4 regions of the Streptomyces sp. NPDC086787 genome follow, and region 4 is predicted to be linked to each of the others. Evidence: riboswitches for the same ligand, from Rfam matches in the RefSeq annotation. Region 4 holds a riboswitch; each other region holds the start of a gene.
The links. Region 4 has a riboswitch for cyclic di-AMP ahead of ACIPK3_RS06495 (peptidoglycan DD-metalloendopeptidase family protein). Riboswitches for the same ligand answer to the same signal wherever they lie in the genome.

Region 1: it holds a riboswitch for cyclic di-AMP, as region 4 does, so the genes downstream of both, ACIPK3_RS20375 (C40 family peptidase) here and ACIPK3_RS06495 (peptidoglycan DD-metalloendopeptidase family protein) in region 4, are expected to answer to the same signal.
Region 2: it holds a riboswitch for cyclic di-AMP, as region 4 does, so the genes downstream of both, ACIPK3_RS16100 (transglycosylase family protein) here and ACIPK3_RS06495 (peptidoglycan DD-metalloendopeptidase family protein) in region 4, are expected to answer to the same signal.
Region 3: it holds a riboswitch for cyclic di-AMP, as region 4 does, so the genes downstream of both, ACIPK3_RS30090 (transglycosylase SLT domain-containing protein) here and ACIPK3_RS06495 (peptidoglycan DD-metalloendopeptidase family protein) in region 4, are expected to answer to the same signal.

What each region holds. Positions count from the first base shown of each region.
Region 1 covers NZ_JBIVBC010000008.1:56,074-63,647, reverse strand. The annotation lists gene ACIPK3_RS20385 (M23 family metallopeptidase) at 131-1,822, shown strand; gene pcrA (DNA helicase PcrA) at 1,853-4,333, opposite strand; cyclic di-AMP (ydaO/yuaA leader) riboswitch at 4,553-4,725, shown strand; gene ACIPK3_RS20375 (C40 family peptidase) at 4,734-5,714, shown strand; gene ACIPK3_RS20370 (hypothetical protein) at 5,742-6,095, opposite strand; gene ACIPK3_RS20365 (NlpC/P60 family protein) at 6,485-7,561, shown strand; gene ACIPK3_RS20360 (LuxR C-terminal-related transcriptional regulator) at 7,565-7,574, opposite strand, start outside.
Region 2 covers NZ_JBIVBC010000005.1:396,383-403,956, reverse strand. The annotation lists gene ACIPK3_RS16110 (septum formation initiator family protein) at 54-530, opposite strand; gene eno (phosphopyruvate hydratase) at 662-1,969, opposite strand; gene ACIPK3_RS16100 (transglycosylase family protein) at 2,276-2,974, opposite strand; cyclic di-AMP (ydaO/yuaA leader) riboswitch at 2,979-3,147, opposite strand; gene ACIPK3_RS16095 (transglycosylase family protein) at 3,329-4,375, opposite strand; gene ACIPK3_RS16090 (cytochrome P450) at 4,502-5,809, opposite strand; gene ACIPK3_RS16085 (nucleoside triphosphate pyrophosphohydrolase) at 5,901-6,908, opposite strand; gene ACIPK3_RS16080 (SurA N-terminal domain-containing protein) at 7,018-7,574, opposite strand, start outside.
Region 3 covers NZ_JBIVBC010000018.1:90,897-98,470, reverse strand. The annotation lists gene ACIPK3_RS30095 (polyprenyl synthetase family protein) at 1-872, opposite strand, end outside; cyclic di-AMP (ydaO/yuaA leader) riboswitch at 1,360-1,580, shown strand; gene ACIPK3_RS30090 (transglycosylase SLT domain-containing protein) at 1,586-2,056, shown strand; gene ACIPK3_RS30085 (HAD family hydrolase) at 2,078-2,881, opposite strand; gene fahA (fumarylacetoacetase) at 3,062-4,291, shown strand; gene ACIPK3_RS30075 (M56 family metallopeptidase) at 4,528-5,466, shown strand; gene recQ (DNA helicase RecQ) at 5,491-7,515, opposite strand.
Region 4 covers NZ_JBIVBC010000002.1:81,138-88,711, forward strand. The annotation lists gene ACIPK3_RS06490 (alpha-galactosidase) at 1-2,046, shown strand, start outside; cyclic di-AMP (ydaO/yuaA leader) riboswitch at 2,313-2,473, shown strand; gene ACIPK3_RS06495 (peptidoglycan DD-metalloendopeptidase family protein) at 2,478-3,410, shown strand; gene ACIPK3_RS06500 (SGNH/GDSL hydrolase family protein) at 3,652-4,437, shown strand; gene ACIPK3_RS06505 (TetR family transcriptional regulator C-terminal domain-containing protein) at 4,492-5,094, opposite strand; gene ACIPK3_RS06510 (Glu/Leu/Phe/Val dehydrogenase dimerization domain-containing protein) at 5,198-6,376, opposite strand; gene ACIPK3_RS06515 (MBL fold metallo-hydrolase) at 6,515-7,574, shown strand, end outside.

The DNA.
Region 1 (7,574 bases), on a different contig from region 4:
GGGTGGCTCAACTGCCGCCCGGCAGTGCTGGTTCGGGGGGATTCGGAGGGACGCGGCGGGCGCCCCGATGTCGAACAATCTTCGAACGCAAGGCCAAGGCCAGGTCCAGAGGCCCCCGAAACACGGCCGAATGCCCTTTTCCTGCACCCACGAAACCAGCAGAAGATTGTCCCGCCCGTCTACCGCCGGGTACAGTCGCCGCACTGCTCTGCCAGCCCCTGTCGTCGAGGCGAAAGAGAAGTTGGTGAACGACCGTCACCCGTCGGGGACCATGACCACCCCGACTCCGGCTTCCGATGCCACTGCGGCGCCCTACGCGTCGTACGGCGGCCAGGAAGCCCAGTACGGCGACTTCACCACGTACGGCGGCTACGACACCAGCCATTTTCCGTCCGGCGCGCACGCGGGCGAGGCTCGGTTCGACGCCGAACCGCACTCCTACGCCGAATCGCACTTCCAGGCCGACCCGCTCTTCGGCAGCCTGCCGGGCGAGGGGCACACCACCGGCGCGTACGACGCCAGCCAGTGGCAGACCGGCGACCACCACACCCCGCTCCACGACCCGTACGCGGCCCAGCACCACGCCGCCTACGACACCGGCGCCTACGACACCACCGCCTGGACGGTCCCCCGGCAGGCCGCGGGCCCCGAGACCGGCGGCCAGTGGGACGCGAACGCCTGGCTCCAGCCCGAGCAGCATCCCGCCGGCGCGGATCCGACGCAGCAGTGGGAGTGGGGTACGCAGGCCTTCGAGCAGCCCTTCGACACGGGCGCGTACGACGCCACGCAGTGGAACACCGACGGCGCCGCCGCCACCGCCGAGCCCGGGCAGCCGGCCGAGTCCTACGACGACCCGTACCGGGACACCGCCTATGCGGACACCGGCTACCCGGACGCCGACTACGCGGACCCGGCCTACGCGGACACCGCCTTTCAGGACACCGCCCTTCAGGACTCCCCTTACGAGGAGCCGGACCTGGAGCCGGGCGGATTGGCCGACACGGGTGAATTGCCCGCAGTAACACCACTGCTCGAAGACCAGGAAGAGGTCACCCCGGTCCCCCGCGCGGGCTCCCGCAGCGCGGCGCGCTCCCGTCGCCGCGCGCCCGCCAGGCGCTCCGCGCTGCTGACCGTCGCGGTGCCCTCGGCCTGCGTGATGGGCGTCGCCGGGATCGCCGCCGCCTCCGTGGGCAGCCTGACCGACAGCGGCACTGAGACCAGCGCGGCCGCGGCGGAGACGAAGTCGGTGAAACCGTCCGCCGCCAACACCAAGCTGGACACCCAGCTGGAGAGCCTCTCCGCCGGAGCCGGTGACTTCGCCGACCGGGCGAGCCGTACGCAGGAGCGCATCGACCTCAAGGCCCAGCAGGCCGCGGAGAAGCGGAAGGCTGCCGAGGAGGCGGCCCGCAAGGAGCGGCTGCGCCCCAAGTTCCTGCTTCCCGTCACCCAGAAGGGGCTCAGCGCCTACTTCGGCCAGGCGGGCGTGAACTGGATGTCCGTGCACACGGGCATCGACTTCCCCGTCTCCTACGGCACGTCGGTGCGGGCCGCGACCGACGGCACCGTGCGCACCCAGTGGAACAGCGCCTACGGCAACATGCTGATCCTCACCGCGAAGGACGGCACGGAGACCTGGTACTGCCACCTCTCCCGCTACCGGGTCCCCTCCGGGACGTCCGTCAAGGCCGGCGATCCGATCGCCTACTCCGGGAACTCGGGCAACTCGACCGGCCCCCACCTGCACTTCGAGGTCCGGCCGGCCGGGGGATCGGCGATAGACCCGCTGCCGTGGCTGCGCAGCCACGGACTCGACCCGACGTAGTAGCCGTCGGGCCCGGTCCGCCGCGGCCTGCTACAGCTTCTCCACCGGCGCGTACCGCAGCAGCAGCCGCTTCGGCTTGGCTTCCCCGAAGTCGATCGTCGCCTCGGCGTTCACACCCGTACCCTTCACCGCGACCACCGAGCCGAGCCCGAACTGGTCGTGCGTCACCCGGTCCCCGACGGCCAGGGACACCACCGGCTTCTCCGAGGTCCGGCGCGTGGCGAACCCGGAGGCACCCGACGCCGACGAACGCGAGCGGGACGAGGACAGCGAGGCCGCCACACCAGCCGCGGGCCCGGAGGACACCGGCGCCATCGCCCCGGTCCGCTTCCACTCCAGATGGGCGGGCGGGATCTCCTCCAGGAAACGCGAGGGCGGGTTGTACGAGGGCTGCCCCCAGGCGCTGCGCAGCGTGGAGCGGGTCAGGTAGAGGCGCTCGCGCGCGCGGGTGATGCCCACGTATGCCAGGCGCCGCTCCTCCTCCAGTTCCTTGGTCTGGCCGAGGGCGCGCATGTGCGGGAAGACGCCGTCCTCCATACCGGTCAGGAAGACGACCGGGAACTCCAGCCCCTTGGCGGTGTGCAGGGTCATCAGCGTGATGACACCGTCGCCGTCCTCCTCGTCGGGGATCTGGTCGGAGTCGGCGACCAGGGCGACCCGCTCCAGGAAGTCGGCGAGCGTACCGTTCTCCTCGTCACCGCGCTCCTGCTCGAACTCCAGGGCCACGGAGGCGAGTTCCTGAAGGTTCTCGATGCGGGTCTCGTCCTGCGGGTCGGTCGAGTTCTGCAACTCGGAGACATATCCGGTGCGTTCGTAGATCGCCTGGAGGACGGTGGCCGGCCCCGCGCCGGACTCCGCGACCGTGCGCAGCTCCTCCATCAGCGTGTTGAACCGCTTGACCGCGTTGGTGGAGCGCGCGGCCATGCCGTACGCCTCGTCGACGCGCCTGAGCGCCTGCGGGAAGCTGATCTTCTCGCGCTGGGCGAGGGCGTCGATCATGGCTTCGGCGCGGTCCCCGATGCCGCGCTTGGGCACGTTGAGGATCCGGCGCAGCGGGACGGAGTCCTCCGGGTTGGCGAGCACCCGCAGGTAGGCGAGGACGTCCCGGACCTCCTTGCGCTCGTAGAAGCGGACACCGCCGACGACCTTGTAGGGCAGGCCGACGCGGATGAAGATCTCCTCGAAGACACGGGACTGGGCGTTGGTGCGGTAGAAGACCGCGACGTCACCCGCCTTCGCGTCGCCCGCGTCGGTGAGACGGTCTATCTCTTCGGCGACGAACTGGGCCTCGTCGTGCTCGGTGTCGGCGACATAGCCGGTGATGCGCGCGCCCGCTCCCGCGTTGGTCCACAGGTTCTTCGGGCGGCGGGACTCGTTGCGCTCGATGACCGCGTTGGCGGCGGACAGGATGGTCTGGGTGGAGCGGTAGTTCTGCTCCAGCAGGATCGTCGTCGCGTCCGGGTAGTCCTCCTCGAACTGGAGGATGTTGCGGATGGTCGCACCGCGGAAGGCGTAGATCGACTGGTCCGCGTCACCCACGACGCACAGTTCGGCGGGCGGCAGGTCGGGCTCGCCCGGGGGGACGTCCTCGGCGTGCGCGCCGGTGCCGACGAGCTCGCGGACCAGCGTGTACTGGGCGTGGTTGGTGTCCTGGTACTCGTCCACCAGGACGTGCCGGAAGCGGCGGCGGTAGTGCTCGGCGACGTCCGGGAAGGCGCGCAGCAGGTTGACCGTCGTCATGATCAGGTCGTCGAAGTCGAGGGCGTTGGCCTCGCGCAGCCGTGACTGGTAGAGGGCGTAGGCCTGGGCGAGGGTCTTCTCGAAGCCGTCGGTCGCCCGGGCGGCGAAGTCCTCCTCGTCGATCAGCTCGTTCTTCAGGTTGCTGATCTTGGCGCTGAAGGACTTGGGCGGAAAGCGCTTGGGGTCGAGGTCCAGGTCGCGGCAGACCAGGGCCATCAGGCGCTTGCTGTCGGCGGCGTCGTAGATCGAGAACGACGAGGTGAAGCCGAGTTTCTTGCTCTCGCGGCGCAGGATGCGCACGCAGGCGCTGTGGAAGGTCATCACCCACATCGCGTTGGCACGCGGGCCGACGAGCTGCTCGACGCGCTCCTTCATCTCGCCCGCGGCCTTGTTGGTGAAGGTGATCGCGAGGATCTGGCCCGGGTGCACGTGCCGCTCGCCGAGCAGATGGGCGATGCGGTGGGTGAGCACCCGGGTCTTGCCGGAGCCGGCGCCGGCCACGATGAGCAGCGGGGAACCGGCGTGCACCACGGCCGCGCGCTGGTTCTCGTTGAGCCCCTCCAGGAGCGCTGCGGCGTCGATCGGCGGACGCGGTGCGCCGTCGCGGTAGTACGCCTCCCGGTCCGGCGGCACGTCGAACTTCCCGCCGAACAGATCGTCCGGAACCTGCTCCGGAGCGTAGTCGTCCTCGGGCGGTGGCGGGGGCTCCTCCGCGTGGCCGCGCGGGGCTTGGAGGTTCGCCAGGAAGCTGTCGTCAAAGAGGCTGCTCATCGCTCTCCGAGTCTAGGGGGCCCCACCGACAGCGCGCTGCCGGTCCTGGACACCCCGTTGCCTCACGCTCCGGAGACGTGCCATCACATGAACGGAACTCCGGAAACCGGTCACGGAAATGTATCGGACATATCCCTCGCCAACCTTCACATGAGCCACACGAGTTGGTTACCGTCACGGACAGGCCGTACGACCTCTACCGGTGAACCTCGCCGGGCCGTACGGCCTCCGCCGAGTCCGGAGTGCCACCGCGTGGCAGCCGGAGCCGGGGACCCACCGAACCTCTGGGGTGAATCGGCCCAGTCCCGCACGGGGCACGGCCGTAGGGCAACCCTTCCGAAACACCCGCCCGAACCCGACAGCTAACCCGGTAGGCGGAGCATGGAAGGAGTCGCCTCTTTTGGCGTCGCACCGCAAGTCACGCGCCGTCGGCACCCATGCCACCGGCCCGGCCACCACGGCCCCCGCCCCGGTGGCCGTACTCTCCCGGACCCCCGGGGCCGCCCCCTCCGACGACGGAGCCGGGCCGAGCGCCGCGGAGATCGAGAGGAAGATCGACGACCTGTACCGCCGTAGGACCGCGCCGGTGGCCGAGAAGCACGACCCGGTCAGGGAGCGGTCCGGCAGGCCGCGGGCGCGCGACGCCGCGCCGGAGACGGCCGCCGTCATGCTCGCGGACTTTCCGCAGGACCACTTCGGCCCGGCCAGGCTGATGGGCCGGCTGAACGCGCGCCAGGCCGTGCGGAAGAGGCAGGAGGTCGTCCCGGGCCCCGAAGCCCCGGCCGAGCCCGCGCCGCCGCGGCACGAGCTGCCGGACCAGGAGGACCTGAAGGACGCCAAGACCGCCGTGCAGCTGAAGCTCTCCGCGGCTCGCGTGCTGCTGTCGGAGCGGCTGACCGCGCTGCGGAGCGTCCCCACCGACGGCCCTGTCGCCCTCCCCGCCGACGTCACTGCCGCCATCCTCGGCGACGTCACTGCCGCCATCGGCGTCGACGGCTCCATACCCTCGGCAGCCTCGTTCGCCACCAGGGCCGAGCAGGCGGTGGCCTTCGCCCGCGCGCAGATCGGCAAGCCGTACGTCTGGGGTGCGGCCGGTCCCGGCTCGTACGACGGCCCGGGCCTCACCCAGGCGGCCTGGAAGACGGCCGGCGTCGAGCTGCCGCGCGACTCCCGTCTCCAGGCGGTCTGGGGCGCACCGCTCTCCCTGGCCGACGCCCGGCCGGGTGATCTGGTGTTCTTCTACGACGACTGCACCCACGTCGGCGTCTACATCGGCAACGGCACGATGATCCACGCCCCGAAACCGGGCGCCTGTGTGCGCGAGGAGTCGGTGCGCTACGACGGCGAGACGATCATCCACCGGGTGGTACGCCCCGCCTGAGCGGCCGAGGGGAAGGAAGCGGGACGGTCAGGTCCAGAGCACGGCGATGAAGATGTTGGCCGTGGTCAGCAGGCCCACCAGGCCGAAGAGGCGCTTGTCGACCTGTTCGTCGTCCCGCTTCACGTAGACGAGCCCGAGGATCACGATCAGCAGGGCCAGCTTCACGCCGATCTTGATGTTGTTGACGTGCTGGTCGTCGGCCTGGTTGAGGCCGACCAGGATCACTCCGGTGACCAGCATGGTGAGCGCGCCGTGCAGCATCGCCGGGACGAAGCGGGCGGTGCCACGGCCCATCGCCTTCATCTGGGTGAGGAAACCGCCGAGGAGTGCGGCGATGCCGATGATGTGCAGGCCGACGAAGAGATGGATGAGTACGTCCATGGCTCCGGAGCCTAGTCAGGATGCGGACCCGTCCTCGGCACCGCCCCCCACACAGAGACGCGTCCCATAGCACTCCCGCCCGCGCTCCCGACCCGAAACCGGCGCTTCGGTCACCACGCTGCTCGAAGCCGGTGTCGCCGACCCGGATCGCGATCACATGTGGTCACCACGGCGCCCGAATGGGCCACTTCCGCACAGCTGTTACCGGGCCGACACCGTCCGGTTTAGCGTCCTCCACCAGGTGACCGGCTCCCCACCGCCGTCCAGAACCAGGGGCGGCAGTCGGCCACCACCGCCGAGAAGGGTCCGGCGGCGGCTCGCTCCCCCTGTGCGGGCCGCCGCCGGACCCGCGAAACAGCTCGGCCGTGAGAAAGGACGTGACGGCCCAGGTGGCAGCGCACCGCAAGCCCCGGCAGCGTTCGCTGGGCGGCAGCACCGCCCGCACCGCGGCGACCCTCGCCCTGGCGGGCGCGGCCACCGCGACCGCCTTCGACGGCACCGGGCACGCCGCACCGCAGCTGACCTCGGCACAGGTCAAGGCGCGGGTCGACAAGCTGTACCAGGAGGCCGAGGCCGCCACCGAGAAGTACAACGGCGCCAAGGAGAAGGCCGACGCGACGGAACGGCGGCTCAGCGTGCTGCGCGACGAGGCGGCCCGCGGCGAGGAGCGGCTCAACACGGCGCGGGACACGCTGGGTACGGTGGCGGCCGCCCAGTACCGCAGCGGCGGTTTCGACCCCGTGGTGCGGCTGATGCTCTCCGGCGACCCCGACCGGTATCTGCGGGGCGCCACCTTCGCCGACCTGGCGGCCGACCGGCAGTCCCGGGCCGTGGCCCGGGTGCACAGTCAGCTCCGGGAGATCGAGCAGCTGCGTGGCGCCGCCCGGGTGCAGCTGGTGTCGCTCAGGTCCCGACAGGCGGAGCTGAAGCGGGAGAAGAGGACGGTCACCGGGAAGCTGGCCGAGGCGAGGGAGCTGCTGTCCCGGCTCACACCGCGTGAGCAGAGCCTGATCACGGCATACGACGGGACGGGCGCCACCGCGGCCCGCGGCTCCAGGTCGGCGTCCCCCGACGCACGCGATCCGCTCACGCCCCCCGGCTCCGTCACGGCCCCCGACTCCCGTGCCGCGGCCGCCGTCGCCTACGCCTACCGCAAGCTCGGCAGCCCCTATGTGTGGGGCGCGACCGGCCCCGACGCCTTCGACTGCTCGGGCCTCGCCCAGGCCGCGTACCGCTCCGCCGGGCTCTCCCTCCCCCGCACGACCTACGCCCAGATCAACGCGGGCCGGCGCGTCTCCCGCTCCGAACTGCGCCCCGGGGACCTGGTGTTCTTCTACTCGGGGATCAGCCACGTCGGCATCTACGTCGGCAACGGCCGGATGATCCACGCCCCGAACCCGTCGGCGCCGGTGCGTCTGGCCCCGATCGACCAGATGCCGTTCGCGGGGGCGACGCGGGTGGCCTGAGCGTCACACCAGC
Region 2 (7,574 bases), on a different contig from region 4:
GGTTGTCTTTCTCTGGCTGCGGTTTCGCCGGCCGGGCCGTCCCGGCCGGCGGCTCACTGGTCGGAGGCGTCGGACTTGTCGACGCCGTCCCAGACGTTCGAGTACCAGGGGCGGTCGGTCTCCCCCGGGTAGGCGTGGGCCTGCCTGGCCGCACTGGGGTCGATCACGATGTAGCCGGTCTCCCCCGGCATCACATAGTGCAGCCGCAGCCGGATCTGCTGCTCCGCGTACGCGTCGTCCTGCCAGCGCGCCTTGAGGTCGCGCAGTTCCTCGACCCGTTCGGCGGCCCGCTGCTGCTGCCGCTCCAGGTCGGCGATCTCGGCGCGCTGGGAGACGTACTGGCGCATCGGGTAGGCCAGGGCCACCACCATCGTGCACAGCACGAGGGCGAGCAGCGCGGCCCGGCCGGTGAGCCGGGAGCGGCGGGCCTGGCGCTTGGTCTGGGAGCGGTAGACCCGGGCCGCGGTCTGCTCGCCGAGCAGTCGCAGTTTGGTCGCGGTGGAGAACCGGTCCCGGTCCTTCACGGCCATGTCCCCGCCTCCCTCGTAAGCGCGTACGTCCCCGGACACGGTACGGGACCGGGTACGGGGACGTACGTACGACTTGGCCAGGGCCTGTCCGGTGTGCGGGCCGGGGCCCGCCCTCGGATCAGGGCCCCGGGTCAGCCCTTCGCGATCTCGTCGTTGCCGCGGAAGCGCGGGAAGGCGCTGCGTCCGGCGTACACCGCCGCGTCGTCGAGGATCTCCTCGATGCGCAGCAGCTGGTTGTACTTGGCGACGCGCTCGGAGCGGGCCGGGGCGCCGGTCTTGATCTGGCCGCAGTTGGTGGCGACGGCCAGGTCGGCGATGGTGACGTCCTCGGTCTCGCCGGAGCGGTGGGACATCATGCACTTGAAGCCGCTGCGCTGGGCCAGCTCGACGGCGTCCAGGGTCTCGGTCAGCGAGCCGATCTGGTTGACCTTCACGAGCAGGGCGTTGGCGGTGCCCTCGTCGATACCGCGGGACAGACGCTCCGGGTTGGTGACGAACAGGTCGTCGCCGACCAGCTGGACCTTGTCGCCGAGCTTGTCGGTGATGACCTTCCAGCCGGCCCAGTCGTCCTCGAACAGCGGGTCCTCGATGGAGACGAGCGGGTAGGCGGCCACCAGCTCCTCGTAGTACTCGGTCATCTCGGCGGCCGAGCGGGACTTGCCCTCGAACTCGTACTTGCCGTCCTTGTAGAACTCGGACGCGGCGACGTCGAGCGCGAGCGCGATCTGCTCGCCCGGGACGTAACCGGCCAGCTTGATGGCCTCGAGGATGAGGTCGAGCGCCTCACGGTTGGAGCCGAGGTCGGGGGCGAAGCCGCCCTCGTCGCCGAGACCGGTGGACAGTCCCTTGCCCTTCAGGACCTTCTTGAGGGTGTGGTAGACCTCGGCGCCCCAGCGCAGCGCCTCGGAGAAGGACTCCGCGCCGATCGGGGCGATCATGAACTCCTGGATGTCCACGTTGGAGTCGGCGTGCGAGCCGCCGTTCAGGATGTTCATCATCGGCACCGGCAGCAGGTGCGCGTTCGGGCCGCCCAGGTAGCGGAAGAGGGGCAGGTCGCTGGCCTCGGCTGCGGCGTGGGCGACGGCGAGGGAGACGCCGAGGATGGCGTTGGCACCCAGCGAGCCCTTGTTGTCGGTGGCGTCCAGGTCGAACATCGCCTGGTCGATCAGGCGCTGCTCGGTGGCGTCGTAGCCGACCAGCTCGGGGCCGATCTGCTCGATCACGGCGAGGACGGCCTTCTCGACGCCCTTGCCGAGGTAGCGGTTCTGGTCGCCGTCACGGAGCTCGACGGCCTCGAAGGCACCGGTGGAGGCGCCGGACGGAACGGCGGCACGACCCGTGCTGCCGTCGTCGAGGCCGACCTCGACCTCGACCGTGGGGTTGCCTCGGGAGTCCAGGATTTCCCGGGCTACGACGACGTCGATGGACGGCACGAGCATCTCCTTCTTGGGATGTGACGCTGGAAGTGCGGGGCTGGTGTGCCTTGCGCCTAGAGCCTATCCGTCCCGGGAGCGTCGGCCATCGACCGACCGCCCCATGGACAGGGAGACCGCAGGAACAGGGAGACCGTACACATTGTTCCACGACGGAACAAAGAGGGGCGGCAATTCGCGAGACGGAGCGGCAGTGCGGGAGACACGAACGCGGGAGACAGAACAGAACCCCGCCCCGGTGCGTGCGGGGGAACACGCGCCGGGGCGGGGAGACCGGGGGGGGCGGGGAGCCCGTGGGGACGGGGGTGTCCGTCAGCCCAGGTGCAGCTGCTGACCCGGGTAGATGAGGTCCGCGTCCTTGATGATGTCGTCGTTCCGCTCGAACAGCTTCTGCCAGCCGCCGCGCACCTTGTGCTTCGCGGCGATGGAGCTGAGGGTGTCGCCCTTGACGACCCGGTACTCGCCGTCGCCCTTCTTGACCTTCTCACCGGTCGGGGTGGTGACGGTCTTCGGCTTGGGCTTGGCGGTGTGCTTGCTCGGGGCCGGGCGGTCGACGGAGCGGGAGGCGGCCTTGGGCTCGGCGGAGCGGTCGGCGGACTTCGTGGTGTTAGACGCGGAGCCGCCGGTGTAGGCGGCGCGGGACAGACCCTTGCCGCAGACCGGCCAGGCACCCTTGCCCTGTCCGGCGAGGACCTTCTCGGCGATCTCGATCTGCTGCGACTTGGTCGCCTTGTCGGCGGTGGCGGCGTACTTCGTGCCGCCGTAACCGGCCCAGGTGGAGGCCGAGAACTGGACGCCGCCGTAGAAGCCGTTACCGGTGTTGATCGACCAGTTGCCGCCGGACTCGCACTGGGCGACGGCGTCCCACTCGGAGGCGGTGGCGGCGGAGGCGGTACCGGAGGCCACCAGCGGAGCGGCGACAGCGGCGCCGGTCACTCCGGCGATCGCGATGACGCGAGCGTGGACGGGCCTGGAGGGACGGCGGTGCTTGCCCTTGGCGGAAAACAGCATGTTGGGATCCCCTCACCGACGCCTGCGAGGTGAGCTGTCGGGTTCGGGCCGGTTGAGTTGCCCGGCCACTCCTCCCCCTGGGAGATGTGGCTCCACCCCTAGCCGCCCCGGTCAACTGTCCGGCGCGGCACTTACCTTGGGTCCCCCGCTCCTGCCTGCGGCGCTTGCGCGTCGTCTGTTCCCGTGCGGCCGCTGGCAGGATTCGGCGTTGCGACAGCCGGGGCTCGTGATGGCGAGCGGTCCTGACCGTAGACAGGCGCCCGGGGGATTTTCAAAGACGATCAGGGCTTCTGAGACTCATCCCACACTTTCACCAAACCGGACATTATATGCGAACAAGGGCGCCAACTTGCCCTATTCGCCGTCCGTTTCGGTACCGATTTCCAGGGTCTGACCGGGCATGATGGCGTTCGGGTCGCCTCCGATGGCGACCTTGTTGGCGGCGTAGAGCGCACGCCATCCGCCGTCCACGTCAAGGGAGTCGGCGATGGAGCAGAGGGTGTCGCCGACGCGCACCGTGTAGCTCTGCGAGGCATGTCGGCCCGACGACGCGGGGCCCTGTCCGCTTGCTTCACTTTCGTCCGCACTCGCGCCCCGGTGACGACCGCCGGCCGCGGCACCGGTGTCGACCAGGTTCCAAGACCCGGCCTCCTCGGCCGATTTGTCCGAGTCGGAGGTGGCGCCCTCGGTGGGCGAGCCGTCACCCTCCTGCGAACCGTCCGCCCCGGAAGGTGCCGACTTGTCCGACTTTGCTGAGCCGTCGGAATCGGCGGACCCGGCGGGGTCGCCCTTCTTGTCGGCACCCTCACCCGCGTCGGCGTCCGACGACGAGGAGCCCGGCACCGAGGAGCCCGGCGCCTTGGACGAGTCACCCGAGTCGGGTGAGCCGGAGGGGGTGGAGGGGGTGGAGGGGGTGCCGGAAGCACCAGAAGAACCGGACAAACCGGAAGAACCAGACGAACCCGAGGAGCCGTCCGCGTCGGGCGACGCGGACCCTACGCCCGTGTCCACGTCGACGGACCCGGAGTTCGAGGTGAGCCCGGAGAGTAGAGCGCAGGTGGCCCAGTGGGCGGTGCCCTTGCGGTCGAGGATCCGCTCGGCGACGGCTATCTGCTGCGAACGGCTGGCCTCGTCCGGGCTGGCCGCGTAGTCGAGACCGCCGTACTCGTCCCAGTCGTCCTGGGACAGCTGGAGTCCGCCGTAGTAGCCGTTGCCGGTGTTGGCGCTCCAGGAGCCGCCGCTCTCGCACTCGGCCACCTTGTCCCATGTGGTGCCCTCGGCCGCGCTGGCGCTCGCCGCGCCGAGCAGCGGGATGGCGATGGCGGAGCCGGCCACTCCCGCCGCCACGAGGAGAGCCGGAGCCTGACGGGGGCGACGGTGACGACCGTTCCCGGAGAGCATGCGGAGACCTTTCGCGCGACAGCGGTGACCGGTGCGGCACGCGAAACCCATGTGCCGCACTGACGAGTGAACGTATCCACTGACGATCACTTGTCACAAGTTCATGCCGCGCAGATCACGTGAAGATCACATAGTTGAAGGTTCATCACCTTCGGGCCGGACGGGAGTGAACTCCACCGGCAAGGTGCGCAGCCCCCGCATGATGAGCCCGCCGCGCCACCGCAGTTCGGCCGGATCCACCGCGAGCCGGAGATCGGGGAGGCGGGTGAGCAGGGTGGCGAGCGCGGTCTGCCCCTCGAGGCGGGCGAGCGGCGCCCCGACGCAGTAGTGGATGCCGTGGCCGTATCCAAGATGCTGGTTGTCGCGTCGTCCGAGATCGAGGACGTCCGGGTCGGCGAACCGCTCCGGGTCCCGGTCGGCGGCGGCGAGCACGACGAGCACCGGATCGCCGGGCGCGATGTGCTGCCCGCCGATGGTGAGCGGCTCGGTCGCGAACCGCCAGGTGGCCAGCTCGACCGGTCCGTCGTACCGCAGGAGTTCCTCCACCCCGGTCTCCAGGAGGTCCCGTTCGTTGCGGGCGAGCGACTCCTGGAGGCGGTTCCGCTGCCCGGGGTGGGTCAGCAGGGCGTAGGTGCCGTTGCCGATGAGGTTGACGGTCGTCTCGAACCCGGCGAACAGCAGGATGAACGCCATGGCCGCGGCCTCGTTCTCGGTGAGGTGCTCGCCGTGGTCGGAGGCGCGGATGAGCCCGGAGATGAGGTCTTCGCCCGGCGCGGGGACGTCGGGCAGCGCCGCACGCTTCTTGTGGATCAGCTCGGCGAGGTAGCCCCGCATCTTCTTGACCGACCGCGCGACCCCGCCCCGCGGTCCTCCCCCGTGCCGGATCATCATTCCCGCCCAGTCGCGGAAGTCGTCCTGGTCCTCGCGCGGAACACCGAGCATGTCGCAGATGGCGTAGATCGGCAGCGGGAACGCGAACTCGTGGATGAGGTCGGCCGATCCCTCTCCGGCGAACCGGTCGATGAGCCCGTCGGTGAGCTCCTGCACCCGGGAGCCGAACTCGGCGGCCCTGCGGGGTGTGAACGCCTTGCTGACCAGCCGCCGCAGCCTGGTGTGGTCCGGCGGATCGATGTTGAGCAGGTGCGTCATCAGCTCGGCCTTGCGCTCACCGGGGATACCGGTCCTGCCCCTGGCGTGCGCGGGCTCGTCATGATGCGCCGGGTTCTTCGACAGCCGCTGGTCGGCCAGCGCCTGCTTGGCGTCGGTGTAGCGGGTGACCAGCCAGGCCTCCACTCCGCTCGGCAGCTTCGTCCGGTGCACGGGGGCGTGCTCGCGCAGCCAGGCGTAGGCGGGGTAGGGGTCGCTGGCGAACTCCCAGGTGAACAGCTCGGGAGCGGGCGGGACAGCGGACGGCTGACAGGGCTGGTCGGTCACTCCCCGACGGTATCCGGCACCGGCGCGGAACCACGCCGCGGGAGGTCCCGGAGGGCCGGGCCGCCCCGCCCCGCCCCGCGCCGCGCCGCGGTCAGGGTCGGGTCTCCACCCCCTCCGCCGCCCGAATCGCGTCGCGGTAGGCGCGGGCCGCCGCGCGCAGGGATGTCTCCGGGTCGATGCCTGCCGCCTCGGCGCGGACCGCGAGGCCGAGGAGTTCGTAGCCGATGCCATCGCCCTCGGGAAGCGCCACGTCAAGGCCGGCCGTGCGGGTGCGGGCGGCGAGCTTGGCGGCCAGGGCGAGGCCGGGCTGCCCCAGGGGGATGCCGTCGGTCACGGAGGAGCGGCGCTTCTCCTCCGCCTTGGTACGCAGCCAGTGCGCCTTGACCTCCTCGGGGGTGTCGGCCCGCTCGTCGCCGAAGACGTGCGGGTGGCGGTGGATCAGTTTGGCGACGATGCCGCCCGCCACGTCGTCGATGGAGAAGGGGACGTCCGGGTCGTCCTCGGCTATCCGGGAGTGGAAGACGACCTGGAGCAGGACGTCCCCCAGTTCTTCCCTCAGCTCGTCGCGGTCGCCGGCCTCGATCGCCTCGACGAGTTCGTACGCCTCCTCGATGCCGTACTTGGCAAGGCCCAGGTGCGTCTGGCGGGACGACCAGGGGCACTCGGCGCGGATGCGGTCCATGACCTGAACGAGGTCGAGAAGACGGGCGCCCGGCAGGTCGTAGGAGGCGGGGAGCAGCTCCAGCTCGGGCATCCGGACCCGGCCCGAGCCGGCCAGGCGGGCCAGACCGTCGGTGAGGGTGGGCTCGCCCTCGCCCGAGGCGACGACCACCACGGTGTGGCCGCCCGCGCAGGCGTCCACCAGTTCCCCGGCGGTGGGTGCCACCTCGTCCACGGATATCCCGGCCTCGCGCAGATAGGGCAGCTGCGGATGGGCCCCGTCCGAGCACAGCACCCGGTCGGCGGCGTGCAGTGCCTGCCAGGCGGGCCAGGACAGGAGCCCGGGGGCGACGCGGTGGCTGGTGGTGAGCAGGACGACCCGGCCGGGGGCCGCGTCCGGGCCGGGTTCCCTGACTGCTTCGAGGCTGGTGGTGTTCACACTTCGAACGTAACGCACACCCGCCTGCCACCCCGCGAGTTGTCCACAGGCAACACCCGGAAGTCCGATCGTACGACTGGACTGCGTCCTTATGCCGGCTGCTGCGTCCCTACGCCGGCTGCTGCACCCCGGCCGCCGTGACATCCCGTACCCACGGAGTCTTCGCGTCCACGCGGCTGCTCTTCTGCACGTCCCACGTGCCGTAGCGCGGATTGAGGTCGATGTGCAGCTCGCCCGACGCGGTGGACAGTGCCTTCCAGAAGGCGGGCTGGGTCGTGTCGGTGCCGAGCCTCTGGGCCAGCTTCCGGGCCTCCACCTGGAGGCGGAGGTTCTCGTCGAGCCGTGCCGGGGCGACGCCGTACTTCTGCAGCCAGGCCGTCTGCAGCGCCTCCGGGCTGCCTGCCTGCTGTTCCAGGCCGGCGCGCATCTGCTGGATCTCCTTGCGGTCGACCGTGATGCCCTGGTCCTGCGCCGCCCGGTGCAGCACCTGGTCGAGCACCATGTTGTGCAGGGTGTCGCGGGTGAGGCTGCTGGTGGAGGCGAGTACCTGCTGGTACTGCGTCTCGTCCGGCGTCGCCGCCCGCTGCGCCCGGCGCACCTCGTTCACCCTGCCCTCCAGCTGGGCGACGGTGATCCGCTGGCCGCCGACGACCGCCGCGGCGCCCG
Region 3 (7,574 bases), on a different contig from region 4:
TGCGTGCGCAGGGCGGTCAGCGCCTCCGCGTGCCGGGCGTCGTCGGTGAGGTCGGAGTCGAGCAGTTCGCAGAGCGCGATGTCCTCGGCCAGGCCGAGCCGGGCCGCCCGCTCCCGCAGCCGCAGCACGGGGAGCGTCGGGATGCCCTCCCGCAGGTCGGTGCCGGGCGTCTTCCCCGACTCGCGCGAGTCGGACGCGATGTCCAGCACGTCGTCGGCCAGCTGGAAGGCGACGCCGAGCCGCTCGCCGTACTGGGTGAGCACGTCCACGACCGTCTCGTCGGCGCCCGACATCATCGCCCCGAACCGGCAGGACACGGCCACCAGCGACCCCGTCTTGCCGCCCAGCACGTCCAGGTAGTGCTCGACCGGGTCGCGGCCGTCGGACGGCCCCGCGGTCTCCAGGATCTGTCCGGTGACCAGCCGCTCGAACGCGAGGGCCTGTACCCGTACCGCCTCGGGGCCGAGGTCGGCGAGGATCTGCGAGGCGCGGGCGAACAGGAAGTCGCCGGTGAGGACGGCGACCGAGTTCCCCCAGCGGGTGTTGGCGCTGTCCACGCCGCGGCGCACCGCCGCCTCGTCCATCACGTCGTCGTGGTAGAGCGTCGCGAGGTGGGTCAGCTCGACGACCACGGCGGACGGGACGACACCCGGCGCGTACGGGTCGCCGAAACGGGCCGCGAGCATCACCAGCAGCGGCCGGAACCTCTTGCCGCCCGCCTTCACCAGATGCTGTGCGGCCTCCGTGATGAAGGGGACCTCGCTCTTGGTGGCTTCGAGCAAACCTTCCTCGACGGCCGCCAATCCGGCCTGGACATCGGCTTCCAGAGCCTGGTCCCGCACGCTCAGCCCGAACGGCCCGACGACGGTCACGAGGGGTCTCCTGTCTGCTGGTGTCTGCCGGTGATCACACGGTTTGTCGATAGGTCGCTGCCACCACTCAAGTCAGCGTATCCGGTCAGGTTTCGATCACCGATAGCGCCCACCGTTACAGCCCGGGCGGTTTCGGATCACGACCGGTATGTTCTTGATCGAATGATATGGATGGATATTTACCCATTCGCCGCAATGCGGACTCACTTACTCCGCCCCTGACGAGTGCCTCGCGCGGACCCCGCGAAACCCCCCGTGACCTGCATGTCCGATTTGCCGTGCTTGTTATTCCGTGAATTGGGTCACGCGGGGCCGATGCCGTCCCGCACCTCCCGGTATCCACCTCCACCCTTCTGTCGCAAGCGAGTTGAGGGTTGGCGGTCGCAAAGGATCAAGTGCCCCATACGCCTCAGATCAAGGTCAAATGGGATGTTCCACGAAACAGGTACTTGATGCCGACATGTGCTGTCGCATAGCTTCCCGGCACGTCGAACGGACGCCGAATCCTGCCACCGTCCGACGCAACCGATCCGCGAACACATTCACGTAGGCAGGAGCGGGGGAACCAGGTAAGTCGCCGGGCCGGACGACACACGTCGCACGGAACGGCTAGGGGTGAAGCCGTACCCCTCCCCTCACGACGGAGGCACGGCCGGGCACCTCCCGCCCGAACCCGACAGCTCACCTCGCAGGCGACGGAGAGGAATATCGCCATGCCCGCTGCCGCTCAGCCCCGACGCACCGCCCGCCTCGTCCGCCGGATCGCCTTCGCCGGCACCGGAGCCGCGGTGCTCACCCTCCCCCTCGTCTGCGCGAACGCCGCCTCGGCCGCCACGACGCCCTCCACCACCCTCGCCGGGTACCCGAACAACCTCGACGGCTGGATCCGCGAGTCCCTCGCGATCATGGCGGAGAAGCACATACCCGGCACGTACAACGGCATCCACAAGAACGTCATGCGCGAGTCGTCCGGCAACCCGAGGGCCATCAACCTCTGGGACTCCAACGCGGCCAAGGGCATCCCGTCGAAGGGCCTGCTCCAGGTCATCGACCCGACGTTCAACGCGTACCACGTGGCCGGAACCTCCTTCGACCCCTACGACCCGGTCGCGAACATCACCGCCGCCTGCAACTACGCCGCCAAGCGGTACGGCTCGATCGACAACGTCAACAGCGCGTACTGAGCGCGTACTGACGGATCCGGGTCAGAAGAGTCTTTCGAGGACGACGGCGACGCCGTCGTCCTCGTTCGACGTGGTGACCTCGTCCGCCACCGCCTTGAGCGCGGGGTGGGCGTTGGCCATGGCGACGCCGTGGGCGGCCCAGTCGAACATTGGGATGTCGTTGGGCATGTCCCCGAACGCGACGGCCTGTTCACGGCTCAGCCCGAGACACTCGGCGGCCAGCGCCAGGCCCGTCGCCTTGGTGACGCCGTGGGGCTGGAGTTCCACGGTCCCGGGCCCGGACATGGTCACCGTCGCCAGTGAGCCCACCGCCGCCCGTGCCGCCTCGGCCAACTCGTCGTCGGACAGGGCGTCATGGCGCACCAGAACCTTGCTGATGGGCGCGACCCACAGCTCGTCGCGCCGTCCGACCCGTACGGCGGGCAGGGCCGGACGGGGCATGCGGTAGCCGGGCTCGATCAGCGTGAGCCCCGCCACCCCGTCCTGGTCGACGGCCGCGTACACCTGTCCCACCTCGGCCTCGATCTTGCCGAGCGCGGTCTCCGCCAGTTCCCGGTCCAGGGTGACCGACCACAACAGGCGGTCCGTGTCGGCGTCGTACAGTTGCGCGCCCTGGCCGCACACCGCCGGCCCCGTGCATCCGAGGTCCGCCAGCAGCGTCCGTACCTTGGGCGCCGGGCGCCCCGTCACCACCAGATGCCGGGCGCCCGCCCGCGCCGCCCGTGCCAGTGCCGCCCGGGACCGCCCGGAGAACGTGTCGTCGCCGCGCAGAAGCGTCCCGTCCAGATCGGTGGCGATGAGCGTATGAACGGGAGGCGCGGCCATGATCCGAGTGTTCCAGAGTGATCAGCGTGACGCGAAGCCCGCCGTACTCCCCGGCCTCCCCGAGCAGTTGCGACCAGGCGGGTGGCACTGCCCAAGAGCGGCCGGCGACCCGTAACGTGTGGCCAGACCACATGGAACGGATGGCCATGCTTGGCACGGATGAGAGCGAGGCAGCACCCCATGCCCCCCTTCGACGTCCCTGAGGGCGACCCCTTCGGCCCGCACAACCTTCCCTACGGCGTGTTCTCACCCCCCGGCGGCGGGGAACGGACCGTCGGCGTCCGCCTCGGTGACCACGTGCTCGACGCGGGCGCGGCGGCGCACGCGCTCGGCTCCCCGTACGCCTCCCTGCTGGCCCGCCCGACCCTGAACCCGCTGCTCGCCGCGGGCCGTACGGCGTGGTCGGACATCCGGCGGGCGCTGACCGCGTGGGTGACCGTGCCCTCGCACCGCGAGGTGATCGAGCCGCTCTTCCACCCGCTGTCCTCGGTGACCCTGCACCTGCCGTTCGAGGTCGCCGACTACGTCGACTTCTACGCGTCGGAGAACCACGCGCGGAACGTGGGACAGATGTTCCGCCCCGACGCCGTCGACACGCTGACGCCCAACTGGAAGCACCTGCCGATCGGCTACCACGGGCGCTCCGGCACCGTCGTGGTGTCGGACACGGACGTCGTACGGCCGTCCGGGCAGCGCAAGGGACCGAACGACCCGGTGCCCGTCTTCGGCCCGTCCGTCCGGCTGGACATCGAGGCCGAGGTCGGCTTCGTGGTGGGCGTGCCCTCGGAGCGCGGCCGCCCGGTGCCACTGGGCGACTTCCGGGAGCACGTATTCGGGCTGTGCCTGCTGAACGACTGGTCGGCGCGGGACATCCAGGCCTGGGAGTACGTCCCCCTCGGCCCGTTCCTCGGGAAGTCGTTCGCCACGTCGGTGTCGGCGTGGATCACCCCGCTGGAGGCGCTGGACGCGGCACGGGTGGCACCGCCGGAGCGCACCTACCCGCTGCTGCCCTACCTCGACGACTCCGGCGACGGCGACGAGGCGGACGGTCCCGGTGGCTACGACCTGCGGATCTCCGTCGCGGTCAACGGGCATGTGGTGGCCGAGCCCCCCTTCTCCACCATGTACTGGACCGCCGCGCAGCAGCTGGCCCACATGACGGTGAACGGAGCCTCCCTGCGCACCGGCGACCTGTACGGGTCCGGCACCGTGAGCGGGCCCTCGGAGCGCGAACGCGGCTCGCTCCTGGAACTCACCTGGAACGGTCGCGACCCCCTCGACCTGCCCGACGGCAAGCGGACCTTCCTGGAGGACGGCGACACGGTGACGCTGTCCGCCTGGGCCCCGGGTCCGGGCGGGGTCCGAGTGGGACTCGGGGAGGTCACCGGCCGGGTCGTCAGCGGCGGCTGACCCGGGGAGCCGGGCGCGGGGGCGTCGCGCGAGCGGGGCCGGACGGCGGGCGGGGCCGGGCGGGGCAGGGTGGCGAAGTGGTCAACAGCCCTTCGACACCTGACTCCAGGGGGCTGTCGGCGTCATACTGGCGGGGCACAGCACGACCCGACGTACGGCCGCCTCGGCGCCGTACGAGCCGCCGTCCCCACCCGGCCGCCCGCCCCTGCCTCCGACCAGGAACCGGAGCCCCCGGCATGACCGTCTGCCTGCTCCTGCTCAGTGCCGTCGCCCTGGCGGCCGCCGTGCCGGCACCGCGCGCGCTCACCCGGGCCGCGTGGCCCGAACGGGAGCCCGTGATCGGGCTGTGGGTGTGGCAGTGCCTGGTCGCCACCGTGCTGCTGTGCTGCCTGACCTCGCTCGTCCTGGGTGCCGCGGCCGTCTTCCACACCGTGCGCGACCGGGTCTTCGCGCCCGCGCCGCCCGCCGTCACCGCCGCGTACGACCTCTCCACCGCCCCGGTCTGGGCCGGTGTGCTCACCGCCCTGCTGGCCTGCGGCGCCGCATGGACCACGGCGATGCTGGCCCGCGAACTGGCCGAGGTGCGGCGCCGCCGTGGCCAGGCCCGCGCCCATCTGCGCGAACGCGCCCCCGACCTGCCCGCCGGGCTGCCCGCAGCGCGCGGCCCCATGCTGGTGCTGGAGGACGAGTACCCGGACGCCTGGTGGATGCCGGGCCACCCGCCCCAGCTGGTCGTCACCACCGGGGCCCTGCACCGGCTGACCGACCCACAGCTGGACGCCGTCCTCACCCACGAGCGCGGTCACGCCCGCGCCCACCACGACTGGCTGCTGCACCTCTCCACGGCGCTGGCCACCGGTTTCCCCCGCATCCCCCTGTTCTCCCACTTCTGCGACCAGACCCACCGCCTGGTCGAACTGGCCGCCGACGACACGGCGTCCCGCCGCTGCGGCCACCTCACCACGGCGCTGGCCCTGATCGAGCTGAACCAGCACCGCGGCGTTCTGTCCTGCGCGTCCAGCCGCCGTCTGCTGGGCGAGCGCGTCGACCGTCTGCTGGAACCGCCGCCCCGGCTGCTGCGCAGTCAGCGGGCGCTCACGACGACCGCCGCCACACTGGTCGTCCTCCTGCCTCTGCTGATCACGTTCGCACCGGGGCTGACGGCGCTGTCCTGAGCCGCCCGCCCGGCCTGCCCGGCGTCACATCCAGTCGTCCGGCTCCGGCTCCTCGTCGGGCCATGCGTCTTCCTCGTCGGTGACCGGTGCGGCGGCGGAGCCGGTGACCGGGGCGGGCAGGCCCGCGTCGGACTGGTCAGGGGCAGCCCGGCCCGGGGCGGCCAGGGAGGCCAGCACCCCGAGAACGCCCTCGCCGTAGGTGGCCAGCTTCTTCTCTCCGACGCCGCCCACCGTGCCCAGCTCGGCGACGGAACCGGGCCACTGGGTGACGATCTCCCGGAGCGTCGCGTCATGGAAGATGACATACGCCGGAACGCCCTGCTCACGGGCCTGCTCGGCACGCCAGGCGCGCAGCGCCTCGAACGCGGGCAGCAGGTTCTCGGGCAGCTCGGCCACGGCGGCCTTGGGACCTCGGTCGCCCCGGCCGGACGAGGACGACGCCGGACGCGCGGCCGTCGGCTTCTTCGGCTCCTTGCGCAGCGGCACCTCGCGCTCCCGGCGCAGCACCGAACCGCTTGCCTCGGTGAGCACCAGCGTGCCGTACTCGCCCTCGACCGCGAGCAGTCCCTGGGCCAGCAACTGCCTTATGACGCCCCGCCATTCGCCCTCGGTCAGATCCTCACCGATGCCGAACACGGACAGCTGGTCGTGGTCGAACTGGATCACCTTGGCGGTGCGCTTGCCGAGCAGGATGTCGACGATCTGCACGGCGCCGAACTTCTGTCCGCGCTCCCGCTGGAGCCGGACCACCGTCGACAGCGCCTTCTGCGCGGCGATCGTGCCGTCCCAGGTCTCCGGGGGCGTCAGACAGGTGTCGCAGTTGCCGCAGGCCGCCGTGTCCGGGTCCTGGCCGAAGTAGGCGAGCAACTGGCTGCGGCGGCACGCGGCCGTCTCGCAGAGCGCGAGCATCGAGTCGAGGTGGGCGGCGGATCTGCGGCGGAACGCCTCGTCGCCCTCGCCGGACTGGATGAGCTTGCGCTGCTGAATGACGTCGTTCAGCCCGTAGGCCATCCAGGCCGTGGAGGGCATGCCGTCGCGTCCCGCGCGGCCCGTCTCCTGGTAGTAGCCCTCGATCGACTTGGGCAGGTCCAGGTGGGCGACGAAGCGCACGTCCGGCTTGTCGATGCCCATTCCGAAGGCGATGGTCGCCACCACGACCAGACCGTCCTCGCGCAGGAACCGGGACTGGTGCGCCGCGCGCATGCCCCCGTCCAGACCCGCGTGGTAGGGCACGGCCTCCACTCCGTTGCGGGACAGGTACTCGGCGGTCTTCTCCACCGAGTTCCGTGAGAGGCAGTACACGATGCCCGCGTCGCCCGCGTGCTCCTGCTTCAGGAAGGCGAGCAGCTGCTTCTTGGGGTCGGCCTTGGGGACGATCCGGTACTGGATGTTCGGCCGGTCGAAGCTCGCCACGAAGTGCCGGGCCTCCGGCATGCCCAGCCGCTCGGTGATCTCCCGGTGCGTGGCGCGGGTGGCCGTCGCCGTGAGCGCGATCCGCGGGACGTCGGGCCAGCGCTCGCCCAGCAGGGAGAGGGCCAGGTAGTCGGGGCGGAAGTCGTGACCCCACTGGGACACACAGTGCGCCTCGTCGATCGCGAACACGGAGACCTTGCCCCGGGACAGCAGGTCGAGGGTGGAGTCCAGGCGCAGCCGCTCCGGGGCGAGGTACAGCAGGTCGAGCTCGCCCGCCAGGAACTGCGCCTCGACCACCCGCCGCTCGTCGAAGTCCTGCGTCGAGTTGATGAACCCGGCGCTCACGCCCAGTGCCCGCAGCGCGTCCACCTGGTCCTGCATCAACGCGATGAGCGGCGAGACGACGATGCCGGTACCCGCTCTGACCAGGGCGGGGATCTGATAGCACAGCGACTTTCCGCCGCCGGTCGGCATCAGGACCACGGCGTCGCCGCCGGCCACCACATGCTCGATGACCGCTTCCTGCTCACCGCGGAAGGCCTCGTATCCGAAGACCCGGTGCAGTGTGGCCAGCGCCTCGCTGTCGGTCGCCCCTGCCGTCTCGGCCATCTCGCTGATCCCGCCCGTCCCACCCATCGCCGTGCCCCCCGTACGTCGTCCCTCGACCACTGCTTCCACGATAGGGGGCGGGACCG
Region 4 (7,574 bases):
ACCTGGCTGCTGTCCGGACCGGCCAGCGGCTACGCGCTGCACCTCACCGAGGCGGACGAACTGCTGCACCTCCACTGGGGGCCGAGGATCGCGCTCGCCGACGCCGAGGCACTCGCCGTACGCCCGCTGCCGGTCTACCGGCCCTTCGAGTCGCCGCTCGACGGTCGCGAGGAGTACCCGGTCGAGGGCGGCCCCCGCTTCGTCCGCCCGGCCCTGTCCGTGCGCACGGACCAGCGGCGCGGCACCGAGTGGACCTTCGCGGGGTACGAGACCGAGGACGGCGGACTGCGGTTGCGCTTCCACGACGACGGGCTGTCCGTCACGCTCCACTACCGGATGCGCGCGGACGTGATCGAGCGCTGGGTGACCGTCGACAACGCGGGTCCCGCGCGCGTGGAACTGCTCCGCGCCGACGCGGCCACCTGGACCCTGCCCGACCGGGAGGGCTGGCGGCTGTCCCAGCTGCACGGCCGCTGGGCCGCCGAGTCCCGGCTCACCGCGGCACCGCTCACCTACGGGGAAAAGGTGATCGGCAGCCGCCGCGGCCACACCGGCCACCAGCACCTGCCCTGGGTCGCGCTGGACACGGACGCCACCGAGGAGCGCGGCGAGGTGTACGGCTGCGTGCTGGGCTGGTCGGGGTCCTGGCGGATCGCGGTCGCCCAACTGCCCGACGCGCGCGTGCAGATCACCGGAGGGGCGGGCCACGACGACTCGGGCCTGCTGATGCTGGGCGCCGGGGAGTCGTACACGACCCCGGTCTTCGCGGGGCTGTGGAGCGACGGCGGCTTCGGTGGCGCGAGCCGCGCCTGGCACGCCTACCAGCGGGCCCACGTCATCCCGGACGCCGAGCAGGACCGGCCCGTGCTGTTCAACTCCTGGGAGGCCACGTACTTCGACATCTCCGAGGAGCGGCAGACCGCGCTCGCCCGCCGCGCGGCGTCGATCGGAGTGGAGCTGTTCGTGGTCGACGACGGCTGGTTCGGCGCCCGGGTCAGCGACCGGGCCGGACTCGGCGACTGGACACCCAACCCCGACCGCTTCCCGGACGGCCTCGCACCACTGGCCGACCAGGTGCACGCCCTGGGGATGCGGTTCGGCATCTGGGTCGAGCCCGAGATGGTCAACCCGGACAGCGACCTGTACCGCGCACACCCCGACTGGGTGCAGTACCAGCCGGGACGCGAGCGCACGGAGCTGCGCAACCAGCTGGTGCTCAACCTGGCTCGCGAGGACGTCCAGCGGTATCTGTGGGAGCAGCTCGACGGCCTGCTCTCCGGGGCGCCCATCGACTATGTGAAGTGGGACTTCAACCGCTGCTTCACCGACCCGGGCTGGCCGGGCGACCCCTACCCGCAGCGGCTCTGGACCGACCATGTGCGTGCCTTCTACGCCCTGCTGGACCGGCTGCGGGCGGCCCACCCGGGTGTGGCGTTCGAGTCCTGCTCGGGCGGCGGCGGCCGGATCGACCTCGGTGTGATGAGCCGCACGGACCAGGTGTGGACCTCCGACAACACCGACCCGCTGGACCGGCTCGCCATCCAGCACGGGTTCAGTCAGATCCACCCCGCGCGGATCATGGCCGCCTGGGTCACCGACAGTCCGAACACACAGCTCAACGGCAGGGTCAGCGCACTGCGCCTCCGGTTCGTCAGCGCCATGGCCGGGGTCCTCGGCATCGGTGGCGACCTCTCGGAGTGGACCGAGGCGGAACTTACCGCGGCCCGGGAGTGGGTGCGGCTCTACAAGGAGATCCGCCCGGTCGTGCAGCACGGCGAGCTGTACCGGCTGCGGCCCCCGGAGGGCGGACTGAGCGCGGTGCAGTACACGCTCGGGGGCGAGACGGTCGTACTCGCCTGGCTCCAGGCACAGCACTACGGCGAGCCGGTCCCGGCGCCGCGGCTGCGCGGGCTCGACCCGACAGCATCGTACGAATGCCGCGAAACCGGTGATATCCATCGGGGTGCCGTGCTGCTGCACCACGGGCTGAGCACTGGGCTCCGGGGTGACCTCGACGCGACAGTTCTTCGACTACGTCGCATCTGAGTTGAATGTCCGAATTGGGGGGGCGTGCGTGAGGAGGGTCATATGGTGACCGTCCGTCGTGCGTCATGTTCACGTAATCGCGGTGCCGTTCCCGGGAATTGAGGAGGGAATCGAGCGGGGAATTCACGGAGGGTGACCGGGAATTCCGGTAACGGATCAAGCGAAAGCCGGACACAAGGAATTTTCTTCTTGTCCGTTCGCGGCGCGCTCGCTTACGTTCACCATCAATCCGGACGGAACGCCGAATCCTGCCGCCGCCCGGAGTCCCCACACACTCACCCGTGTACGGCAGGAAGCGGGGGACCCACAGGCAACACCGCCTGTTCCGGTCTCCGGAACAGGCTAGGGGTGAAGCCGCGTCTCCACTGCGGCCGGGCATCTCCAGTCCGAACCCGACAGCTCACCTCGCAGGCGCCGGAGAGGAATTCGCCATGCCCGCGAAGGGTAAGCACCGCCGTCCCAAGACCCGCCGCTTCTCCCGCTCCATAGCGGTCGCCGGTACCGGCGGTGCCGCGCTGGCCCTGCCGCTGATGGGAGCCGCCGGCGCCCACGCGGCCCCCGCGGCCGCTCCCGAGAAGGCCGTCCAGTCGCTTCCCGCCGTCGCGAAGCAGACGAAGCCCGAGCGCCCGGCCTCGGCCCACTCGCACGCACGCACGTACACGGTGCGGTCCGGTGACTACCTGTCCAAGATCGCCGCCAAGCAGCAGGTGCGCGGCGGCTGGCAGCGGATCTACCACGACAACCGCGAGGCCATCGGCGGCGACCCCTCGCTGATCCACCCCGGTCTGAAGCTCACCCTGGGCAAGAAGGCCACGGCGGCCCACGAGGCCCCGGCCCAGCCGCGGCAGTCGTCCTTCTCCGCCCCGGCCGCGAAGCCGTCCGCCGCCCCGCAGGCCAAGGAGGCCCCGGCGCCCGCCGCCAAGGCCGCCCCGGAGCAGACCGCCACCGCCTCGACCGGTTACACCCGCCCCGTGTCGGGCGGCGGCATCGGTACCGCCTACCACGTGGCGGGCAGTCACTGGTCCAGCGGCTACCACACCGGTGTCGACTTCGTCGTCCCGACCGGCACCCCGGTCAAGGCCGTCGGCGCGGGCACCGTCGTCTCCGCCGGGTGGGGCGGTGCGTACGGCAACCAGGTCGTCATCAAGCTGAGCGACGGCTACTACGCGCAGTACGCCCACCTGTCCCAGCTCTCCGTGTCGGCGGGCCAGAGCGTGACCGCGGGTCAGCAGCTCGGACTCTCCGGCGCGACCGGCAACGTGACCGGCCCGCACCTCCACTTCGAGATCCGTACCACCCCGAACTACGGCTCCGACGTGGACCCGGTCGCCTACCTCCGCGGCCACGGCGTCTCCGTCGGCTGACCGGCACCACCCGTCACGGACCGAAAGGCCGGACCCGCGATCCCTGTGATCCCCGGGTCCGGCCTTCGGTGTGTCCGGGCCCGTCAACACCCCCCGGGTGCACCCTATTCCGGCATTGACAAATTCTTTAAGCGTGGCTTATCTCACCGTTCGTCAACCCCTTCCTACGATCGCGTAAGTCACATGCGAAGGTGAATCATGGGGCGATGTGACAGACGATTCGAAGAGTGACAACAGATCAGTGATCGGGTCGTACGTGGCGGTGGGGGACAGCTTCACCGAGGGCGTCGGCGACCCCGGCCCCGACGGGGCATACGTCGGATGGGCCGACCGGTTCGCGGTGCTGCTCGCGGACCGTCGCCCGGAGGGCGACTTCGACTACAACAACCTCGCAGTGCGCGGCAAACTGCTCGACCAGATCGTGGCGGACCAGCTCCCGCAGGCCGTGGCGCTCGCGCCCGACCTCGTGTCCTTCTGCGCGGGCGGCAACGACATCATCCGCCCCGGCACCGACCCGGACGAGGTGGCCGAACGCTTCGAGCGTGCGGTGGCCCAGCTCACCGAGGCGGCGGGCACGGTGCTGGTGACGACCGGGTTCGACACCCGCGACGTGCCCGTGATGAAGCGTCTGCGTGGCAAGATCGCCACGTACAACGGGCATGTCCGGGCCATCGCCGACCGGTACGGCTGCCCGGTGCTGGACCTGTGGTCCCTGAAGACCGTGCAGGACCGCCGGGCCTGGGACGGCGACCGGCTCCACCTCTCACCCGAGGGACACACCCGGGTGGCGCTGCGCGCCGGGCAGGTCCTGGGCCTCGAGGTCCCGGCCGACCCGGACCAGCCCTGGCCACCGCTGCCGCCGCGCAGCACGCTCGACGTGCGCCGCGACGACGTCCACTGGGCCCGCGAGTACCTGGTGCCGTGGATCGGACGACGGCTGCGCGGGGAGTCGTCGGGCGACCATGTGACGGCCAAGGGGGCGTTGTCCCCCGATGACATCAGAACGCGGATCGCCTCGGTGGCCTGACGGCCCGACGACGACCGGTGACCGAACGGCGGCGCTTCGACCGGGCGCCGCCGCTCACCGTTGCCGGACGGGCCCCAGTTCACGGGCGAGAGCCTCGTCCACCCACTGGCGCGCCCGGGATCGGGGAACCGCGCCCGCGTACGACGTCAGCTGCACGGCGAGCCCGTCCAGCAGGGCCGTCAGCCTGAGCGCCGCCCCCTCCGGGTCCGGGCACTCGAACTCGCCCGCCGCCACGCCTTCCGCGATGACTCCGGCGATGGCCGCCTTCCACTGCCTGTCCAGGCCCCGGGCGACCTCGCGCAGCGCCGGTTCGCGCAGTGCCACCGCCCAGCCCTCGATCCACAGCCGCCACCCCTTGGCCGGCCCGGTCGGCGCGTACCACCGCATCGCGGCCCGCAGTCGGCGCAGCGCGGTCGTACGGCGGCCCAGCAGTGCCCGCAGCCGCGTCAGATCGTCCTCGGCCGCGAACGCGAACGCGGCGGCGACCAGCTTCTCCTTGGTCGAGAAGTGGTACAGCACAAGCGCGTTGCTCACCCCGAGGGACGAGGCCACGTCGGAGATCCTGACCGCCGCCACACCCCGCGCCTCGATCTGCTCCACGGCGGCCCGCAACAGCTCCTCCCGCCGCTCCGCCACACTCAGCCGCCGTCTCGTCACGCGGTCACCCTAGGGCTTGTCGTCGAACTCCCCTATGCGAACTCCCGTATGCCTTGTGACAGGACCTGGTCCAAACGTCCGCCCACCACCCGGATCCGTGGACCTACCGGTACCACCCGAACCGCTCGGCGATCACCGGCAGCCGGTCCGCCACGATGGCGTGGGCGGCCGCGCGCGGGGTCGTGGCGTCGGCCTCGGCGCGCGCCAGCATCAGTTCGACCAGGGCCCGCATCGAGCGCCGTATGTGGGTGAACGCCTCGTCCGCGTCGGGGCCGATGTCACCGAACAGCGTCCACCACCACCAGGCGTTCGTCCCGGAGTTGACCACCACGTCCGGCAGCACGGTCACCCCGCGCGCGGACAGCAGCTCCTCCGCCTCGGGCAGCACCGGCATATTGGCCGCCTCCACGACCCAGCGTGCCCGGATCCGATGCTGGGCGGCGGCGTCGACCACGTACGACACGGCCGCCGGCACCAGCACGTCGGCCTCGGCGGACAGCCAGGCGTCACCCGGCAGTTCGCGGTCGCCGGGACGCAGCACGGCCCGGTCGACGGCGCCGTACGCGTCCCGCGCGGTGAGCAGCGCCTCGACGTCGAGACCCGCCGGGTTGGCGATGGTGCCCCTGACATCGGCGACGGCCACGACGGTCAGGCCCGCCCGCGCCAGGAAGCGGGCGGTCGCCCCGCCCATGGTGCCGAGCCCCTGCACACAGACCCGCGTCCCGGCGTGCGGCACCCCGGCCCGGTCCAGGGCGGTGAGCACCGACTCGGCGACCCCGCAGCCGCCGGCCAGCTCGCCCAGACCGATGCCGTCCACCTCGACCGCGAAGGCGTCCGCGAGCCTGCGCCGCGCCGCGGTCTCGTCGTCGAGCAGCGGATACACCGCCTGGATCGACGACACCAGACCCGCCTCGGCGGCGGCGCGGTCGACCAGGTCCTGGGTCAGGCCGAGATCCTCGCCCGTGGTCCAGCAACTCTCGACGTACGGCCGCATCGCGCGCAGGTAGCGCACCAGCAGCCCGTACGCCTCGGGCGCCCGGGGGTCGCAGTCGATGCCGCCCTTGGCACCGCCCAGGGGCACATAGCGGCTCTCGGGGTCGTAGTGGAGGGCCTCCTTCATGGTCATGCCGCGGGCGAGTCCGGCCACCTCGTCGAGGGTGCATCCGGGACGCATGCGCAGACCGCCGCTGGCCACCCCGCGCACCAGCCGGTCGACGACCAGGAAGCCCTGGCGGCCGGTGACGTGGTCGGTCCACACGAGCGAGACGAGGGGGGCGGTCATGGGGTTGGTTCTCCTCGGTGCGCGGGCTCCCGGCGGCGGTCCGAAGTGTGCGGGGCGGACTGTCGTGGGGGCTGCCGGAAGGGTTGCCGGAGGGGCCGACCATAATGGATGCCCCCGGCGAGTCCATCTGGAGGTACCGTGACCGGTTTGCGTTCCCTGAGCTCCGGGCTCCGCGCGCTGCAGCCCGCTGCCTTCGGCGTGGACCCGAGCGGTGAGCGCATGGCGCGCATCCGCAGGTCACCGCACTTCAAGGACGGTGTCTTCCAGAACCCGGGGGGCCTCGCGCGCACCCGCCCGTCCGGCTCCACGCTGGACTTCGCGAAGGTCTTCTTCGACCGTGAGGAGCGCCCCAGGCGTGCCCCGCGGGGCACCGTTCCGGTACACGCCACCACGCTCGCCGACATCGCCCGGCCGCCGGCCACCGGGCTGCGGCTGACCTGGATGGGACACTCCAGCGTGCTCGCCGAGATCGACGGAAAGCGCGTGCTCTTCGACCCGGTCTGGGGCGAGCGCTGTTCCCCGTTCCCGTTCGCCGGGCCCAAGCGGCTGCACCCGGCCCCGGTACCGCTGGCGGCGCTCGGCCCGGTCGACGTCGTCGTCATCTCGCACGACCACTACGACCACCTCGACATGCCCACGATCAAGGCGCTGGCCGGCACGGACACCCTCTTCGCCGTCCCGCTGGGCGTCGGTGCCCACCTGGAGCACTGGGGCGTGGCCGAGAGCCGGCTGCGCGAACTGGACTGGAACGAGTCGACCGAGGTCGGCGGCCTCACCCTGACCGCCACCCCGGCCCGCCACTTCTGCGGCCGCGGCCTGCGCAACACCCAGCACACGCTCTGGGCCTCCTGGGTCGTCGCCGGGGAGCGGCACCGGATCTACCACAGCGGCGACACCGGGTACTTCGAGGGATTCAAGCGCATAGGCGCCGACCACGGCCCCTTCGACGCCACGATGATCCAGATCGGCGCCTACAGCGAGTTCTGGCCGGACATCCACATGACCCCCGAGGAGGGCGTGCGCGCCCACCTCGACCTCCAGGGCGGCCGCCCGCACGGTGTGCTGCTCCCCATCCACTGGGCCACCTTCAACCTGGCCACCCACGCCTGGTCCGACCCCGGCGAGGGGACGTTGGAGGCCGCCGCCGCGGCCGGTGCGCCGGTCGCGCTGCCCCGGCCCGGGGAGCCCTTCGAACCGA